Regions from separate parts of the Vibrio ziniensis genome, predicted to be linked through region 2. Evidence: riboswitches for the same ligand, from Rfam matches in the RefSeq annotation. Region 2 holds a riboswitch; the other holds the start of a gene.
The links. Region 2 has a riboswitch for cobalamin ahead of G5S32_RS07645 (cobyrinic acid a,c-diamide synthase CobB). Riboswitches for the same ligand answer to the same signal wherever they lie in the genome.

Region 1: it holds a riboswitch for cobalamin, as region 2 does, so the genes downstream of both, G5S32_RS00570 (TonB-dependent receptor domain-containing protein) here and G5S32_RS07645 (cobyrinic acid a,c-diamide synthase CobB) in region 2, are expected to answer to the same signal.

Annotation. Positions count from the first base shown of each region.
Region 1 is NZ_CP049331.1:120,893-130,592, reverse strand. It holds rRNA gene G5S32_RS00595 (23S ribosomal RNA) at 1-1,523, opposite strand, end outside; tRNA gene G5S32_RS00590 (tRNA-Glu) at 1,886-1,961, opposite strand; rRNA gene G5S32_RS00585 (16S ribosomal RNA) at 2,061-3,603, opposite strand; gene G5S32_RS00580 (RNA recognition motif domain-containing protein) at 4,155-4,610, shown strand; gene murI (glutamate racemase) at 4,561-5,379, opposite strand; gene G5S32_RS00570 (TonB-dependent receptor domain-containing protein) at 5,497-7,374, opposite strand; cobalamin riboswitch at 7,424-7,624, opposite strand; gene trmA (tRNA (uridine(54)-C5)-methyltransferase TrmA) at 7,777-8,886, shown strand; gene G5S32_RS00560 (YijD family membrane protein) at 8,963-9,337, opposite strand; gene fabR (HTH-type transcriptional repressor FabR) at 9,337-9,700, opposite strand, start outside.
Region 2 is NZ_CP049331.1:1,672,591-1,682,290, reverse strand. It holds gene G5S32_RS07660 (MIP/aquaporin family protein) at 1-426, shown strand, start outside; gene G5S32_RS07655 (glycerol dehydrogenase) at 619-1,701, shown strand; gene pocR (transcriptional regulator PocR) at 2,019-2,924, shown strand; cobalamin riboswitch at 3,211-3,410, shown strand; gene G5S32_RS07645 (cobyrinic acid a,c-diamide synthase CobB) at 3,513-4,880, shown strand; gene cbiB (adenosylcobinamide-phosphate synthase CbiB) at 4,877-5,830, shown strand; gene G5S32_RS07635 (cobalt-precorrin-8 methylmutase) at 5,841-6,476, shown strand; gene cbiD (cobalt-precorrin-5B (C(1))-methyltransferase CbiD) at 6,473-7,609, shown strand; gene G5S32_RS07625 (cobalt-precorrin-7 (C(5))-methyltransferase) at 7,606-8,211, shown strand; gene G5S32_RS07620 (decarboxylating cobalt-precorrin-6B (C(15))-methyltransferase) at 8,198-8,770, shown strand; gene G5S32_RS07615 (cobalt-precorrin-4 methyltransferase) at 8,763-9,527, shown strand; gene G5S32_RS07610 (cobalt-precorrin 5A hydrolase) at 9,514-9,700, shown strand, end outside.

The sequences.
Region 1 (9,700 bases), 1.6 Mb from region 2:
CGTAGTAGCTCGACATCGTGTCTCAGCCTTAAAGAGAGCCGGATTTACCTAACCCTCAAGCCTACGCACTTGAACCTGGACAACCGTCGCCAGGCCCACCTAGCCTTCTCCGTCCCCCCATCGCAATTGTAAGAAGTACGGGAATATTAACCCGTTTCCCATCGACTACGCCTTTCGGCCTCGCCTTAGGGGTCGACTCACCCTGCCCCGATTAACGTTGGACAGGAACCCTTGGTCTTCCGGCGAGGAGGTTTTTCACCCCCTTTATCGTTACTCATGTCAGCATTCGCACTTCTGATACCTCCAGCATGCTTTACAACACACCTTCAACGGCTTACAGAACGCTCCCCTACCCAATATCCTAAAGGATATTGCCGCAGCTTCGGTTTACTACTTAGCCCCGTTACATCTTCCGCGCAGGCCGACTCGACTAGTGAGCTATTACGCTTTCTTTAAATGATGGCTGCTTCTAAGCCAACATCCTAGCTGTCTGAGCCTTCCCACATCGTTTCCCACTTAGTAGTAATTTGGGACCTTAGCTGGCGGTCTGGGTTGTTTCCCTCTCCACGACGGACGTTAGCACCCGCCGTGTGTCTCCCGGATAGTACTTACTGGTATTCGGAGTTTGCAAAGGGTTGGTAAGTCGGGATGACCCCCTAGCCTTAACAGTGCTCTACCCCCAGTAGTATTCGTCCGAGGCGCTACCTAAATAGCTTTCGGGGAGAACCAGCTATCTCCGAGTTTGATTGGCCTTTCACCCCTAGCCACAAGTCATCCGCTAATTTTTCAACATTAGTCGGTTCGGTCCTCCAGTTGATGTTACTCAACCTTCAACCTGCCCATGGCTAGATCACTCGGTTTCGGGTCTATATCCAGAGACTAAGCGCCCAGTTAAGACTCGGTTTCCCTACGGCTCCCCTATACGGTTAACCTTGCCACTGAATATAAGTCGCTGACCCATTATACAAAAGGTACGCAGTCACCCCACGAAGAGGCTCCTACTGCTTGTACGTACACGGTTTCAGGTTCTATTTCACTCCCCTCACAGGGGTTCTTTTCGCCTTTCCCTCACGGTACTGGTTCACTATCGGTCAGTCAGGAGTATTTAGCCTTGGAGGATGGTCCCCCCATATTCAAACAGGATATCACGTGTCCCGCCTTACTCGTTTTCACTTAAAATGACATGTCGGTTACGGGGCTATCACCCTGTATCGCGGCACTTTCCAGAGCCTTCACCTGTGTCATTAAAAGCTTAAGGGCTAATCCAATTTCGCTCGCCGCTACTTTCGGAATCTCAATTGATTTCTTTTCCTCGGGGTACTTAGATGTTTCAGTTCTCCCGGTTCGCCTCATTAACCTATGTATTCAGTTAATGATACATGCTTATGCATGTGGGTTTCCCCATTCGGAAATCGTAGACTCAAGTGGCTTTTACTGCCTAATCTACGCTTATCGCAAGTTAATACGTCCTTCATCGCCTCTGACTGCCAAGGCATCCACCGTGTACGCTTAGTCACTTAACCATACAACCCCAAGAGGTTTCTATTTGCTTTCACTTTTCAAAAGTGAAGACAAAAAGGCGTATGGCAAACAACCAAGGTTTAGTTGTCTCTCATTATTTGAATGAGCGAGAGACATTTCGATTTTGCCGGACTCAAATATGAATACTTACTTATAAAGTAAGATTCCCAAGAACACTTGAATGTGTATTGGTACCTAATCACTCTTTATTAAGAGAAATTAGGATTTGAGAACTTTTAATAAATAACAATTCAATCAAAAATTGTTATTTGTCAGCTTTCCAAATTGTTAAAGAGCAAGAGTTTTTATAAACAAAGAGTTTACGAAAACCATTTTTAAACACACTCGCAAGAATGCTTAAAGATGGTATCCCGTAGGGGAGTCGAACCCCTGTTACCGCCGTGAAAGGGCGGTGTCCTAGGCCTCTAGACGAACGGGACACTAGCATTTGTTTCCACTTTTAAAAAAGTGAAATCAAAATCTCTTTACTTTCTAAACCTAATCAATCTGTGTGGACACTCATCAAGAGAATCTTTACGTAAGGAGGTGATCCAGCGCCAGGTTCCCCTAGCGCTACCTTGTTACGACTTCACCCCAGTCATGAACCACAAAGTGGCAAGCGTCCTCCCGAAGGTTAAACTACCTGCTTCTTTTGCAGCCCACTCCCATGGTGTGACGGGCGGTGTGTACAAGGCCCGGGAACGTATTCACCGTGACATTCTGATTCACGATTACTAGCGATTCCGACTTCATGGAGTCGAGTTGCAGACTCCAATCCGGACTACGACGCACTTTTTGGGATTCGCTTACTCTCGCAAGTTCGCTGCCCTCTGTATGCGCCATTGTAGCACGTGTGTAGCCCTACTCGTAAGGGCCATGATGACTTGACGTCGTCCCCACCTTCCTCCGGTTTATCACCGGCAGTCTCCCTGGAGTTCCCGACATTACTCGCTGGCAAACAAGGATAAGGGTTGCGCTCGTTGCGGGACTTAACCCAACATTTCACAACACGAGCTGACGACAGCCATGCAGCACCTGTCTCAGAGTTCCCGAAGGCACATCAACGTCTCCGTCGACTTCTCTGGATGTCAAGAGTAGGTAAGGTTCTTCGCGTTGCATCGAATTAAACCACATGCTCCACCGCTTGTGCGGGCCCCCGTCAATTCATTTGAGTTTTAATCTTGCGACCGTACTCCCCAGGCGGTCTACTTAACGCGTTAGCTCCGAAAGCCACGGCTCAAGGCCACAACCTCCAAGTAGACATCGTTTACGGCGTGGACTACCAGGGTATCTAATCCTGTTTGCTCCCCACGCTTTCGCATCTGAGTGTCAGTATCTGTCCAGGGGGCCGCCTTCGCCACCGGTATTCCTTCAGATCTCTACGCATTTCACCGCTACACCTGAAATTCTACCCCCCTCTACAGTACTCTAGCTTGACAGTTTCAAATGCTATTCCGAGGTTGAGCCCCGGGCTTTCACATCTGACTTAACAAACCACCTGCATGCGCTTTACGCCCAGTAATTCCGATTAACGCTCGCACCCTCCGTATTACCGCGGCTGCTGGCACGGAGTTAGCCGGTGCTTCTTCTGTAAGTAACGTCAAACAATGCCGCTATTAACGACACTGCCTTCCTCCCTACTGAAAGTGCTTTACAACCCGAAGGCCTTCTTCACACACGCGGCATGGCTGCATCAGGCTTGCGCCCATTGTGCAATATTCCCCACTGCTGCCTCCCGTAGGAGTCTGGACCGTGTCTCAGTTCCAGTGTGGCTGATCATCCTCTCAGACCAGCTAGGGATCGTCGCCTTGGTGAGCCCTTACCTCACCAACTAGCTAATCCCACCTAGGCATATCCTGACGCGAGAGGCCCGAAGGTCCCCCTCTTTGGCCCGTAGGCATCATGCGGTATTAGCTATCGTTTCCAATAGTTATCCCCCACATCAGGGCAATTTCCTAGGCATTACTCACCCGTCCGCCGCTCGCCACCCAAGGAACAAGTTCCTCTGTGCTGCCGCTCGACTTGCATGTGTTAGGCCTGCCGCCAGCGTTCAATCTGAGCCATGATCAAACTCTTCAATTTAAGATTTTGTCGACTCAACGAATACTGATTCTATCTTTCGATAGTGAATTGACTGTGCTCGATACCGAAGTATCAAATTGGTCACTCAGTTCATTGAAATCTAAATTTGAAGCCGAAGCTTCTAATTGATTTTCATCAACGAGTGCCCACACAGATTGATAGGTTTAAATTGTTAAAGAGCTTTTCTATCGATTTCAGCCTTTAAAGCATCATCGCTAGGGGTGCGTATAATACGCTTTAATTATTGAGAGTCAACGTTTATTTCAAACTTTATTTTCTCTCTTACTTGATACGTTGTGATGTTCATCTCACTCCGTGTCAGTGAGGCGGCATTATAGGGAGCTAAAATAATTAGACAAGCACTTTTTTCAAATAATTTTTCGTTCGCTCAAAAAGCAAGCAAAGCACTGTTTATCGAATAAAATTTCAACATTTGAGGGGGGTCACAGCAATTGGTTGGAAAAAACCTAAGCATATACGTAAGATTCATGTATCTATTTTGTTAATCGTAGATACGCATCTAATTTTATTCTTACAAGTAGTATTCTTATATGAACTTAAATAAACCAATGTTTTTGAATATCGCGATTGCGATTATTGGCGGTGCAATAATTTCTCTAGTTCCAGGCATTCCTTCAGCTGTAAGTTTTATTGTGGGTGTTGTGGCAGCAACTATTGTATTCAAACTTTTCCTATCATCACCCTCTCTTAATGAAGATGAAGAACCAGCATTACCAACCAAAACACTTTATGTAGGTAACTTGCCATATAAAGCAAATGAGTCTCACGTTCGTGATTTATTTGCTCAACATGGTGAAGTGTTTGCAGTTCGCTTAATGAAAGATAAGCGCACAGGAAAACGTAGAGGTTTTGGCTTTGTTGTCATGGCAGCAACGCATGCTCAATCGGCGATTGATGCACTCAACGAACATGATTACATGCAGCGCACACTAAAAGTTAGGATTGCAAACGATCCGAAACACCCGGAAGAGGATATGGACGAATAGCAGAAAATCCTAACTGTTCTAGCCTTTTATTCAGTGCACTTTCTTCCCAAGGAAGTGCACTGGAGTAAATAGTGTGTTTGTTCTCCGAGCGAACACCGCTTTCTATACCGAGTAAATCTTTCACTCGTCTCGCAATTGCCTCACCAGAGTCCACCAGCAACACTTCTTTCCCTAGCACTTGTTGAATCTCATCTTTGATAAGAGGGAAATGTGTACATCCTAATACCGCAACATCAATCTGATTGATCAGTGGACTTAAGATATTTTGCAGCTCCTGTAGATCTATCGCTTTTCCTCTAAGCTTTTCTTCCGCCATATCAACAAGACGAGTAGAACCAAGCAGTTCCACATTTTTATCAGCAGAGAAGCTTCGAATAAGATCATGTGTGTATTGACGAGTGACGGTTGCGGGTGTGGCAATAAGCCCAACGGCTTTATTGGCTAATGACGAAGCAGGCTTAATTGCTGGGACAACACCGACCACCGGAATAGATAACTTAGAGCGTAATGTCGGAAGCACAATGGTACTTGCGGTATTACAAGCAATAACCACTATGTCGAAACCTTGTTGTTCCACTAGCCCTGTGATTAGTTGTTCTACTCTTTGTAATAAGACACTCTGCTCTAACTCTCCGTACGGGTATGCGGCATTATCAAACAGATAGGTATAAGAGAGTTGCGGAAGGCGCAATTCAATTTCTTTATACACAGATAGACCGCCGACACCAGAGTCGAATATTAGGACTTTAGGAACAGATTGAGTAGACACAGCAGGAACCAGATAAGAACAACGATATCGCAAAGATCATACTCGCTCTATGTGAATTGGCAATGATTGTTGAAGCGCCAAATAGTGAAAAACCGCCCGAAGGCGGTTTGAGTTTTATTAGAATTGGTAGGCAGCATTGATATAGAACTCTCTACCTGCTGTGTTATAGGCAGTTCTATAGTAATCAAGTCTATTTTCATAACCTTCATCAAATACATTAGCAATTCGCCCTCTGACAACTAGAGCTTCTGACAGATTGTAGCTTGCTGCAACGTCGACCAAGACATAGTCGTCCAGCTCGTATTGATTATTGGTGTCATTGAAACTGTGACCTCGATAAAGCGTAGATAAATCAAATCGCCACTTGTTTAATAAGTAAGATGCATTCCATTTAACATTGTTCTTTGCTCTACGTATCAATTGATTACCAGATTCTTTATCTTTTGCATCGGTATAGTCGTAACTCAAACTATGGTTGATCGGCCCTGTATCAAAAGCGAATTCAACTTCAATACCTTTAATTTCCGCTTTATCAATATTTTCTGGTGAAGAGGTATACGTTGCTGAATCATATTCCCAAGACACCAAGTTATCGATTTTCGTCTTGTAGGCAGTAACACGCCAGTCTATGGAGTCAAGTAACAGACCATAAAAAGAAGATTCAATATGACTAGATTCCTCTGGTTTCAAATTCGGGTTACCCACGTTTCCATAACTATCCACAGGGTAATACAAGTCATTAAAAGTAGGAGCTTTAAAAGCAGTACCAGAGTTAATAGACCACCCTAACTGCTTGATGAACTGATATGAAGCACCTAGTTGCCAAGTGTTCTTCCTACCATAAACGTCACTGTCATCAGTTCGTACACTACCTTCCAAAAGAAGTGCATTGATTGCATATTGGCTGTAAAGGTAAAAAGCATTGTTGCTTCGATTATCTATTGTATATGCATCGCCATTGGTACTTACTTTCTCTTGTTGCCATTCATAACCACCAGAAATAGCGACGTTATCTGTCAATTGATAACGATGTATCCAGTTAACAACATAACGATCCGTTTGGTATTCACTACTGTCACCATCATTTACGCTTACCGATTCATCTTGATTATTCGCTAACAGAAGATCACTTGAATAGGATTCAGATTTATACGCAACTTTACTCGCGACGCTATAGCTGCTTGAACGCGAAACGCTATCTTCTGCATTTTCCCAAGTCGTATAAGTTGGTGCAGCGTATGCACCACTATCATATTCACTTTCAGCGTCATGATAAGTAGCTTCAACAGATGCTGAAAGTGAACTGGAGATATTGGTGCCTAGCTCTGCATAAACATCATTGGAAAAGAAGCCGTCATCATCTTGATCATACGGAGATTGAAGAGTTGAAAAGCCTTCGTTTTGTTGACGTTTAACCGCGAACTTACCCCAACTATCATCACCAATGTTAACTGAAACTCCAATGTTGCCTTGATAGTATCCATTACTACCAATACCGGCACCTACTTCAACTTTGCTCTGAGAGCTATTTGTCGAGGTGATGATATTTATCACACCACCAATCGCATCTGAGCCATATACCGCGGCACGAGGCCCACGAATATACTCAATTCGCTCAACACCAATCAAAGGTACTTGGCTTATATCTGCATAGCCTAAAGTAGCACTACCAATACGAGTCCCATTAATCAGAATTAGCTGGTGCTTGCTCGAGGTACCTCGCATATATATTTCGGTGGACTTACCGTACCCCCCACCATTCACGATTTGAATCCCCGGCAAACGTTGTAAAACTTCGGATAGAGAATTAGCTTGAATTGCGTCAATATCCTCCTTTGTTACAACAACAATAGGAGAAGTTAATTCACTCACTTTAGTCTCAAAACGGTTCGCCGTTACAACAACAGTTTCACTAGCTGTTGACTGCTGTGCGTAAGAAAAAGAAGTGTGAGAAAACAGCGACGCCACTGCCACCGCTAGAAGGGATTTATTCATTATATTGTCCTAAATCGCGTTAATCCTACCGAACATGGGTCCATCCCATGGGTTTGTTCGGTTGCTGGCAGGTCTTCGGACTTGAGAGCACCTCTTTGGCCTACTTACTCGACTTCCCACAAACGTAGTGTCACTTGAGCTTTCGTTCTCTCTTACCGCTGCGCGTCAGTTCTGGATTTTCACCAGATTCCCTCTTAAGTTGTTTTAGCCATCTAGGCTTCTAAACAACACCAGCTTGCCGTTGATAGTATTGAGCAATCGATAACTTGTCTAGCATAGATTGATATAAGCTATAGTTTTTACGTGCGACAAAACATCAATTTTAGAACAAGACTGGACATAAGCGGGAGATTGAATAAAATCTGCGCTCTTTATTTGAACGTACCAGAAAAAGGTAAAGCAATGGCGACTCTTGATGTAAACCCAGACAACTACCAAGCGCAACTGGATGAGAAGATCACTCGACTAGGAGAGATGTTTGAATCTTATGGTGTGCCTGAGTTGGAAGTCTTTGAGTCCCCGGCTCAGTTTTATCGAATGCGTGCAGAGTTCCGTATCTGGCATGAAGGTGATGAAATGTATTACATCATGTTCAACCAGCAAACACGTGAAAAATACCGAGTTGATCAATTCCCTGCAGCGAGCCGCCTTATCAACGATTTGATGCCTCTGCTTATTGAATCAATGAAAGGTAACGACACTCTGCGTCGTAAACTCTTCCAGGTAGATTTCCTATCTACACTCAGTGGCGAAGTTCTGGTATCAATGCTTTATCACCGCCAACTGGACGATGAATGGATTTCTGCAGCGAAAGCACTTAAGCAAGCTCTGCAAAATGAAGGTTTTAACCTGAATATCATTGGTCGTGCGCGCAAAATGAAGATTGTGCTAGACCAAGACTTTGTGGTCGAAAAGCTGAGCGTGAACGGGAAACCATATACCTACCAACAAGTAGAAAACAGTTTTACTCAACCAAACGGTAAAGTGGCTGAAAAAATGCTGGAATGGGCCGTCGATTGTACTCAAGAGAGCAAAGGCGACCTTTTAGAACTTTACTGTGGTAACGGCAACTTCTCATTGGCGTTGGCTCAAAACTTCGATCGCGTGCTGGCAACCGAATTAGCAAAACCGTCAGTACATTCCGCACAGTACAACATTGCTGCCAATAAAATCGATAACGTACAAATCATTCGTATGTCGGCAGAAGAGTTTACTGAAGCAATGGAAGGTAAACGCGAATTCAATCGCTTAAAAGAAGCTGGTATCGATTTAAAGAGCTACAACTGTAATACCATTTTTGTTGATCCGCCTCGCTCAGGCATGGATATCGATACTTGTAAAATGGTGCAAGGTTATGAGCGCATTCTGTATATCTCATGTAACCCAGAAACATTGCAAGAAAACTTAGATGTCTTATGTAAAACACATAAAGTGACTCGCTTTGCTCTGTTTGACCAGTTCCCATACACCCACCACATGGAAGCAGGTGTGATGCTAGAAAGAAAAGCGTAACCAGAAGTCAGAAGTATTAGTTGATAAATAGAAAAACGAGCCAATGGCTCGTTTTTTGTTTCTAATTAGCACTCTCTTATTCAGAGCGTCTTATAAAACCCAGTTTCTTCCCTACCCATAACAGGAGCAATAGAGTCACTATAATAGAAAAGAAGTTAGATCCCGCAGCTGGGTATTGCGCTTTAACAAAAGCAGAGTGACCAAATACCCCGACAAAGAAACATGCCAATCCAACTAGTGGTATCTCTTCAGCGACAGGATTACGTAGGTACTCCTGATACAGTGCCTGTACAGACAACACTAAAGCGATTACAGGGAAAATTGAGAAAGACACTTCGCTGATAGTTATCCAAGACAACAACGCATCGCCACACATACCCGCAATTAACGCAAGTACCAATGTTTTACGTTCTGAGCCATGATTAATGGTGCTGCTACTTTCATTCGACATTAATTCAGCCCTCCTTTCAATCTATTACGTTCACGTTCTTTACGATACCAGAAAGCCCCTTTGGCTATCATTCTCAACTGCATGATGAGACGTTCTGCAAGTTCATCGCGTTCACGTCTCTCAAGGTCTAAGGCTTCTGCACCAGAGCTAAAAACCAAAGTGACTGAAGCTTCGGCTTGAGTAATGGCTTCTTCACGATTCATCCCAGTAGCAATCAGATATTCCGAGAGCTCTGCTGCAAAATGCTGAATTTCACGAGCTACCGCTGTACGAAATTCGAATGAGGTGCCTGAACGCTCACGAAGCAAAAGGCGAAATACGTTCGGACTACTCTCGATGAATTCCATGAAAGTTTCGATGGAG
Region 2 (9,700 bases):
TTTAGTACCTATCCTCATCCTGCCATTTCCGTTTTCCAAGCAGCCTTTGTAGAAATCATTATTACCGCAACACTTATGTCATTGATCCTTGCTTTGACCGACGATGGTAACGGTGTACCTAGAGGTGCTTTGGCTCCTCTATTAATCGGTATTCTTGTGGCAGTTATCGGTGCATCAACAGCCCCATTAACAGGATTTGCGATGAACCCTGCACGTGATTTCGGACCAAAACTATTCGCTTATTTAGCAGGATGGGGAAATGTTGCCATGACTGGCGCGCGCGATATTCCTTATTTCTTAGTGCCAATCATAGCTCCGATCATCGGTGCATGCGTGGGTGGTGCAGGCTACAAATTCTTTATTGGTAAAGGTTTAGAAGCGGAGAAACCTTCAGCAAAGGAGGTTGAGGGCCAGACACAACTTTAACGTGTACAGAAGTCGTTCTGGATTCACCGTTTTGCTAATGAGTAGAACCAACAAAATATAATCCTATGCACAGGTATTTAAAGCTGCGAGTTGTAAAAGGTGAGGCATCATTTTTTACAACAGCAGCTTTAAGTATGACGTTGAGATTACTTTTAACGTGAAACTAGGGTCTTAAAGCCCTAAGGAGCAACAATGGATAACATTATTATTTGCCCAAGTAAGTACGTACAAGGACCAAACGTGATGGATAACTTAGGGGCGTACGTTAAGCCTCTAGGGAGTTCCGTTATTGTGCTTGCCGATGACTTCGTTACTCAGTTAGTAGAAAAAAGAGTGAGCGTAAGTTTCAGTGAGCAAAATATTGAAGGGTACTTTGCACTTTTTGGTGGTGAATGTTCACAGCCAGAAATTGAACGTTTAACTGCCGTTGCAAAAGATCAGCGAGTTGAAGCTGTGGTGGGTATTGGTGGCGGTAAAACATTAGATACTGCGAAAGCCGTTGGTGCGGAGCTTAGTATTCCTGTGGTAATTGTGCCGACGATAGCGTCAACTGATGCACCCACCAGCGCATTGTCAGTAATTTATACGCCAGAAGGCGAGTTCAGCGAATATCGCTTCTACACCAAAAACCCTGACGTTGTGATTATGGATACTCAGATCGTAGCGCAAGCGCCGACACGTCTACTTGTTTCTGGTATGGGGGATGCACTCTCTACCTATTTTGAAGCAAGGGCAAACGAGCGTTCCGGCAAAGGAACTATGGCTGGCGGCGCACCAACAAAAGCGGCGCAAGCGTTAGCAAAACTCTGCTTCCAAATTCTGATGAGCGATGGGTTGAAAGCTAAAATAGCGTGTGACAACAACCTTTCAAGCCGTGCTCTGGAAAATATTGTTGAAGCCAATACCTATCTTTCCGGAATTGGATTTGAAAGCTCTGGCTTGGCTGCTGCACATGCGATTCATAATGGTTTGACACTTCTAGAAGAGTGCCATCATTTGTACCATGGTGAAAAAGTGGCGTTTGGTACCATTACTCAGTTGGTTTTAGAAAATGCACCAATGGAAGAAATCAATGAAGTGATCGAATTCTGCTGCAATGTTGGGCTACCAACCAATCTAACCGATATGGGTGTTCTGCACATAGACAAAGATAAGCTACTCAACGTGGCGAAAGCAGCATGTGCAGAAGGGGAAACTATCCACAACATGCCATTTAAAGTGACCCCAGAATTAGTCCTTTCTGCGATTCTCACTGCTCATGAATTAGGTAGTTAAAATATTGGAATAAACGTCTATTTTATTTCTTGTCTGAGTGATATGAATAAATTTTTTCACATTTATGTCACTTAGACAGGTTTTTTAATTTCGTTATATGAATAAATTAAAGTGTTTCCTTTCTCTAAGTAAATTAGTTGCATGTAACAATTAATTATCAAAATATTAACCATCAAAGTTTCTTTACATAAATCTGACGAAATAAATTGGTTAATTTAGTTACTGATCACTTATTTGTTTTCATCTTGGTGCTACATATAAACTCGAATTTCGGGACGAAGTATTTTGTATCGTATCAATGGACTAAGAAGGTGGTTATGTCTTCTGTTACCTCATTAGACTCAGCATTAATAAGAAAGATCGCTTCAGATTTTGCACAAGCGACAGAATTAGCCGTGGTCGTCGTAAATATACATGGAGAGGAAATATCAGAACGATTTAACTTTTCAGATTTCTGTCAGAAGATCAGACAGAACCCCGAACTCTACAATCAATGCATGCTCAGTGATAAAAGAGGTGGCCTCAAAGCCTCTGTTGATAACAAACCGTGTGTGTACCAATGCCATGCTGGGCTTACGGATTTCTCAATTCCTTTGATCGTTGAAGGACACTTGGTTGGCTTTGTGTTGTGCGGGCAGGTAAGACTTATCGGCCATGAAGATGAGTCCATTGAAGGGATGGCTCACACTCAAAATATGTGGGAAAAAGACGAGGAGCTTCGTCATTGCTTTGAAGATATTCCAGTCGTTGATTACCAAAAAGTCCTGGCTTCTGCCGAGTTGCTGCAACTGATTGTTGAGAACTGTATTCGTAAGCACATTAACCTTGTAGTGATTGACGATACTGGCATTAACGACCAACAAAAGCTCTCTATCAATAACAATGATCATAAGATCAAAAAGGCGTTGCGCTTTATTGAGCACCATTTTAGTGACGACATTAAATTGGAAGATGTCGCTGCCCATATCTATCTGAGCCCTTACTACTTTTCGAAGTTATTCAAGAAACATCTTGGCATTGGTTTCAATGCGTACTTGAATAATTGCCGTATTATGCACGCCAAGAAAATGTTAAAAAGCAGTGGTATCCCTGTGGCGACAATTGCGAAAAATTTGGGATTTTCTCAGACCAGTTATTTCTGCAAAGTATTTAGAAAAAATTGCAGTATGAGTCCACAAGAATATAGAGATAAACATTATCAAGATGCGGTAATTCACGATTAGTTGATCTAGAAAATAAGTGATTTAATTTTTAAGTGGCACTTGAGTTTAATAACCGGTGCCACTTAACATATTTGAATATTGCACAATGACAATAAATTACCATTTGTATGTTTTAATTAACTCTGTAAGATACTGTTTTAAATGGTTGTTTAGGTTAGCATGACAATTTATTACCATTGAAGGTGATAATTTGGCAGAAATTCATCATCATGGTAGCCAGAATTTATTTACTAGAAGCCTATAGTGAGATTTAGGAACAAGATATGTAGTTAGTTTTAGTTGTCGAAACACGATATTTCAATTTGGTTATGCCCCAGACTGGGCATATATCCCGCAAGGGATTACGGAAGTGAGGTGAGAATCCTCCGCAGCCCCCGCTGCTGTAATGCTGACGACTTGGTTATACCACTGTTTCATAGGTGAAACGGGAAGGAATCAAGAAGGATGAAGCTAAGCCAGAAGACGAATCAAGTTGAACTCAATAACTCCTTCGGTGGGAAGAGAGTGAGAGAAGTAGGTTCCTGTCTTAAGACCCTACGACTTTTCACCTGCCCACCGTCCGTTCAGAAACGTAACTGAAAGTGGACTATGAAAGCATTACTTATAGCGGGCACAAACAGCGGAAGCGGCAAAACAACATTCACATTAGGTTTACTAAGAGCCTTGTGTCGCCGTGAGCTAAAAGTTCAGCCATTTAAGGTTGGCCCAGACTACATTGATACCGCTTGGCACAGCAAAGTCGCCAACGTTCCATCCCATAATTTAGATTCCTTTATGCTCGATGAGCAGACTGTTAACGCCTTATTCCATCAACAAACACAAAATGCCGACATCGCAGTGATAGAAGGTGTTATGGGGTTATTCGATGGCTATGGCACCGATCCATACTATTGCAGCAGCGCAGGTACAGCCAAAGCACTCAAATGCCCAGTGATTTTAGTTGTAGACGGTAAAGCTATGTCGACATCAGCTGCCGCGATTGTTATGGGCTTTCAGCAGTTCGGCAAAGAGATCAACATTGCAGGTGTTGTATTTAATAACGTCAATTCAGATAAGCACTACCAGCTTCTTAAACAGGCCGTAGAAACCTATTGCCACATTCCAGCGTTTGGTCGATTACCTAAGTTACCCAATATTGAACTTCCTTCTCGTCACTTAGGTTTGATGACTGCTCAAGAATCACAAGATATGGATTCTCAATGGGATGAACTGGCTGACGCTATTGAACAGTATGTTGATGTTGATGGCTTGCTTAGTGTTGCTTGCTCCCAACTTTACCAAGGTACAACGCAGACGATTTATCAAGCGATGGCAGGTAAGGGTAAAGGCTTAGTTATGGCAGTCGCGATGGATAAGGCATTCAACTTCTATTACCAAGCGAATCTTGATCTCCTAACCAGTTGCGGTGTTGAAATTCGATATTTTAGCCCTCTAACGGACTCACAATTACCTGAATGCGATTTGGTGTATATCGGTGGCGGATACCCTGAGCTATACGCGGAGCAGCTTTCGAAAAACCGTTCGATGTTGCAATCAATCCTTGCGGCTCATCAAGCCAATTTGCCCATTTATGCAGAGTGTGGCGGATTGATGTATTTAGGGAGTTCACTTTCTGACAGTGAAGAAAACATCTATCCCATGGTCGGTATCTTGTCAGGTCAAAGCGTTATGTCTAACAAGCTGAATCGCTTTGGTTACTGCAATGCAAAAGCAAACGTAGACACTTTGTTGTGCCTGTCTGGAAATGAGTTACGTGGTCACGAATTTCATTATTCCGATTTTGTTACGGATATGGAGCCGGCATTCACACTGAGTAAAGTCCATGAAGGCGAAGTGCTTGCAACCTGGCGAGGTGGTTATCAAGTAGGTAATACGTTAGCGATGTATCTCCATGTGCATTTTGCGCAGTCTCCGGAGATGTTGCTTGAGTGGTTTAAGAGGGCGCGAAGCCTATGATGACCTTAACTCTATATTTCACCGCGTTCTTTATGGATCTGTTGATTGGTGATCCTCACAGTTGGCCCCATCCTGTACGTTTGATCGGGATTTCAATTTCCAATATGGAGAAACGAATCCGACAAATCTTTAGCAGCAAAGTATGGCTCTATATCGCTGGCGGCATTTTGTGGCTCTGGATTGTTGGCACTGCAGGTTTAATTACTTGGGCAGTGATTCATTTGAGTTATGACATCCACTGGCTACTTGGGACAGTTGTCGAGCTTTGGCTTGCATTCACTGTGCTTGCGACAGGCTGCTTAAAAGATGCGGCTTATGAAGTGCTAATCCCGCTGCGTTCTCATAACCTTGAAGAAGCACGCCTCAAAGTCTCTTACATCGTTGGACGTGATACCAGCCAACTGGATGAAAAACAGATCACCAGAGCGACAGTCGAAACTGTGGCTGAAAACACGGTAGATGGTGTGATTGCACCGATGCTCTATCTGTTTATAGGCGGTGTACCACTTGCGATGGCATACAAAGCGATCAATACCCTTGATTCTATGGTTGGTTACAAAAACGATCGCTATAGAGAGTTGGGTTTTGTCTCTGCGCGTTTGGATGACGTGGCGAATTTTATTCCTGCTCGTATTTCTTGGCTGCTGTTTTCATTGTCTGCCTTCCTAATGGGGTGCAATGGTAAATCTGCATTTACCGTTGGTTGGCGAGACCGATATCAACATAAAAGCCCTAACAGCGCTTGGTCTGAAGCGACGGTCGCGGGAGCGCTTGGTGTGCAACTTGGTGGTCCAAGTAACTACTTTGGTCAATTGGTAGAAAAGCCTTGGATTGGAGATTTCCTTAGAGAAATCGAGCCAGAGGACATAGGTCAATCAACGCGCTTAATGTACTTAACGTCAACCTTAGCTCTACTTCTATTTTCACTCGCTTACATCATTGTTATTTAGGGATAGCCGTATGAACTTTATTCAGCAGCCACAACGAATTGAATCGACGAGTTTTGAAATCATCGACGAGATCATTGCCACTGAATTTCCTGATTATCAGTTTGCTAATGAACTTGAAAAGAAAGTCATTACTCGTGCAGTGCATACTACTGCCGATTTCGACTGGCTGGAGATATTGAAGTTCTCACCGGATGCTTTAGCGACGTTGCAAACGGGTATTTATGAAGGCTGCACATTCTACACCGATACAACAATGGCTCTCTCTGGCATCAATAAGAACCTATTAAAGCAGTTTGACTGTGACATTAAATGCTACATCGCTGACCCTTGGGTGGCAGAACAGGCGAAAGCGCAATCCAAAACACGCTCAATGATTGCGGTAGAAAAGGCCTTAAAAGATGAAGGTAACAAAGTGTTTGTGTTCGGCAATGCACCCACTGCTTTGTTTCAACTGCTAGAAAGTGCGGTCAATAAACCTGTCATGACCATAGGTGTACCTGTTGGCTTTGTTGGCGCGGCAGAATCCAAACAAGCGCTTTACGAAAGCAATTTTCCCTTCATTACTGCTCTGGGCAGAAAAGGTGGAAGCAATGTTGCAGCTGCCATCGTCAATGCTGTGCTTTACCACATGCGGGAGGCTTTATGAGTCAAACAGCTCAAGCGGATATTGTTTGGCATAGAGGAAAATCATATCGCAAGGGTTATACCACAGGCTCTTGTGCGACTGCCGCAGCCAAAGTGGCAGCACTAATGGTGATGCGTCAGCAACTCATCCATCAGGTTTCCATTGTGACACCTTCAGGTGTCGCGTTAAATCTGAATGTAGAAGATGCTTCCATGGAATTACATAGTGCTGTTGCCGCGATACGTAAAGACGGCGGTGACGATGTGGATGCTACCCATGGAATGTTGATCTACGCCCAAGTAACGGTTAACGATACTCAAACTATTGAAATACTTGGCGGTGAAGGTGTGGGTGTGGTGACACGCAAAGGCGTGGGTTTACCCGTAGGTGTTGCCGCGATTAACAAAACGCCGCGTCACACCATAGAACAAGAAGTGCGTGATGTGATTGGCCCTAACAAAGGCGCGGTTGTCACCATTTTTGCTCCTGAAGGCAAAGAACGCGCTGAGAGAACCTACAACTCACGATTGGGGATTAAAAACGGTATCTCGATCATCGGAACTTCAGGCATTGTGACTCCTATGTCGGAAGAAAGCTGGAAACGCTCCCTTGCGATAGAACTCGAACAAAAACGCTCATTAGGACACAGTAAAATCGTCTTAGTCCCAGGCAACCACGGCGAGCGTTTTGTTCAGCAACAACTCAATATCGAACAAGACATTGTGGTGACCATGAGCAATTTCGTGGGCTACATGTTGCAAGAAGCGAATCGCTTGAACTTCGAACAAGTTCTTATCGTGGGACACTTAGGTAAGCTTATCAAAATCGCAGCTGGGGTTTTTCACACCCATTCCCATATTGCTGATGCACGTTTAGAAACTTTGGTCACCCACTTGGCGTTACTCAATGCGCCCCATGATTTACTTCGCCAAATCTATCACTGCTTAACCACCGAAGAAGCGCTTGAGCTGATTGAAGAGCATGGCTATCAGGCGGTTTACCAAAATATCGCTCAAGAGATAGAACGCAGAGTTGCGGCAATGTTGAAGTATGCCAAGCATCATTTTAAGTGTGACGTAGTGTTGTTTTCTTTTGATAACCAAGTGTTAGGTAGTAATCGTCCTGTTGAACAGATCGTGGAGGATTTCCAATGATTTACGTAGTAGGAACTGGGCCGGGACGCAGAGATCTTATGACTGTCGCTGGAGAAAACTTAATAGCGAAGGCCGATATCCTCGTAGGTTGGCCTCGCTTATTAAGTGCTTTTGGCGATTTCAAAGGGCAACGAATTGAATTGTCGGGAAGCATTGAGAACACGTTAGCCACATTAGAAGAATTCAAATCTCAACTGGTGGTTGTATTAGCGTCCGGCGATCCAATGTTATTTGGTATCGGTAAGCGTATTAGTGAGCATTTTGCGCCAGACCAACGCAGATGTCTTCCAGGCATAAGCTCTATTCAAATGCTGTTTTCGGAAGTAGGGATTGATATGAACGATCTTTACATTACTAGCAGCCACGGCAAACAGCCTGACTTCGACTTTCTCTTCTTACATAAAAAGATTGCTCTGGTGACAGACAAAATTCTCGGTCCTTATGAAATTGCTCAGGAAGCGATAAAACGCAATCTCAAATGCAGCGTCATCGTTGGTGAAAACTTGGGGTATGAAAATCAGAAAATTTCGGTGCTTAAACCTGAGCAAGTACAGCGTGAGTATGACATGAACGTGGTGGTGGTGATGAATGAAAGACAGTGAATTTCTGCGAGCAGAAAAAGTACCGATGACCAAGCAAGAAGTACGTACCATAGTACTTGATAAGTTGCAATTAGGTTATGCCAGCCGTTTTGTCGATGTTGGCGCGGGAACAGGAAGCATCGCTTTAGAAGCAGCGCTTAGCTTTGAACGTTTACACGTGTATGCCATTGAAAAGAATGAGCACGCCGTAGAAATCATGTATCAAAACATGGAGCGCCTCGGGTGTAACCATATTCATCTCATCAACAAAATAGCGCCCTGTGAATTGAGTGGAAAATTTGATGCGGTGTTCATTGGTGGTTCAGGCGGCAATTTGGAACAGATTATTGATTGGGCGTTAGACCACCTATTAGAGGGCGGTCGCCTTGTGATGAACTTCATTTTGCACGGCAGTCTTAACCAAGCACTAGACCATTTAAACACGTGCGCTATCGACGAATTCGAGTGTAGCCAAATCCAAGTCTCTTCTATGACTTTTCTCGGCACTAGCTACTACTTCAAGCCAAATAATCCAACATTTATCGTTTCATGTATTAAGGGGAATCAACGTCATGGATAACTTTGATCATTCTAAAGTCTACTTTGTTGGCGCAGGTCCAGGTGATCCAGAGCTGATTACTTTGAAAGGTTACAACCTGTTAAAACAAGCAGATATCGTCATCTACGCAGGTTCGTTGATTAATCCTGAGTTGCTTAATTACTGTAAATCGACTGCCCAATGCCATGACAGTGCGTATATGCATTTAGAGCAGATCATCACCATGATGGCAGAGGGAGTAAACGCAGGGAAATTGGTGGTTCGTCTTCAAACCGGCGATCTCTCTTTATATGGCTCAATCCGTGAACAAGGTGAAGAGTTGGAAAAACTGGGCATTGGTTTTCGTTCAGTGGCGGGTGTTTCGTCTTTCCTTGGTGCAGCGTCTGAACTTGGTGTTGAATACACCGTTCCAGAAGTCTCTCAAAGTCTCATCATCACTCGTATGGCTGGCAGAACGCCAACGCCGGAACTGGAGTCACTGGAAAGTTTTGCTCAGCATCAAACCTCTATGGCGATTTTCTTATCAGTGAAAGGGATTGGGGAAGTCGTCGATAAGTTGATGACGGGCGGTTATCCCTCAGATACACCGGTCTCTATCGTTTACAAAGCCACGTGGAAAGATTGCCAAATCTTAAAAGGAACGCTAGCTGATATAGCACAAAAGGTAACGGAAGCGGGTATCTATAAAACAGCACTGATTCTGGTTGGGCGTTTCCTCGGTGAAGAGTATCACTACTCCAAGCTGTATGACGCGGAGTTCTGCCATGAATACCGTTAGGTGTGAATCGGTCTCTTTATTCACGTTAACACCGGGTGGTCAGCAGGTGGCGAATAAGCTGCGCGAACATCTGCCGATGGAGTGCTACTGCTCTGAAAAATATCTGCAGGATGGGTTCAAACCGTTTGTCGATAGCTTCAAAAACACATTGAGTCAGGCATTCCTGCGTGACA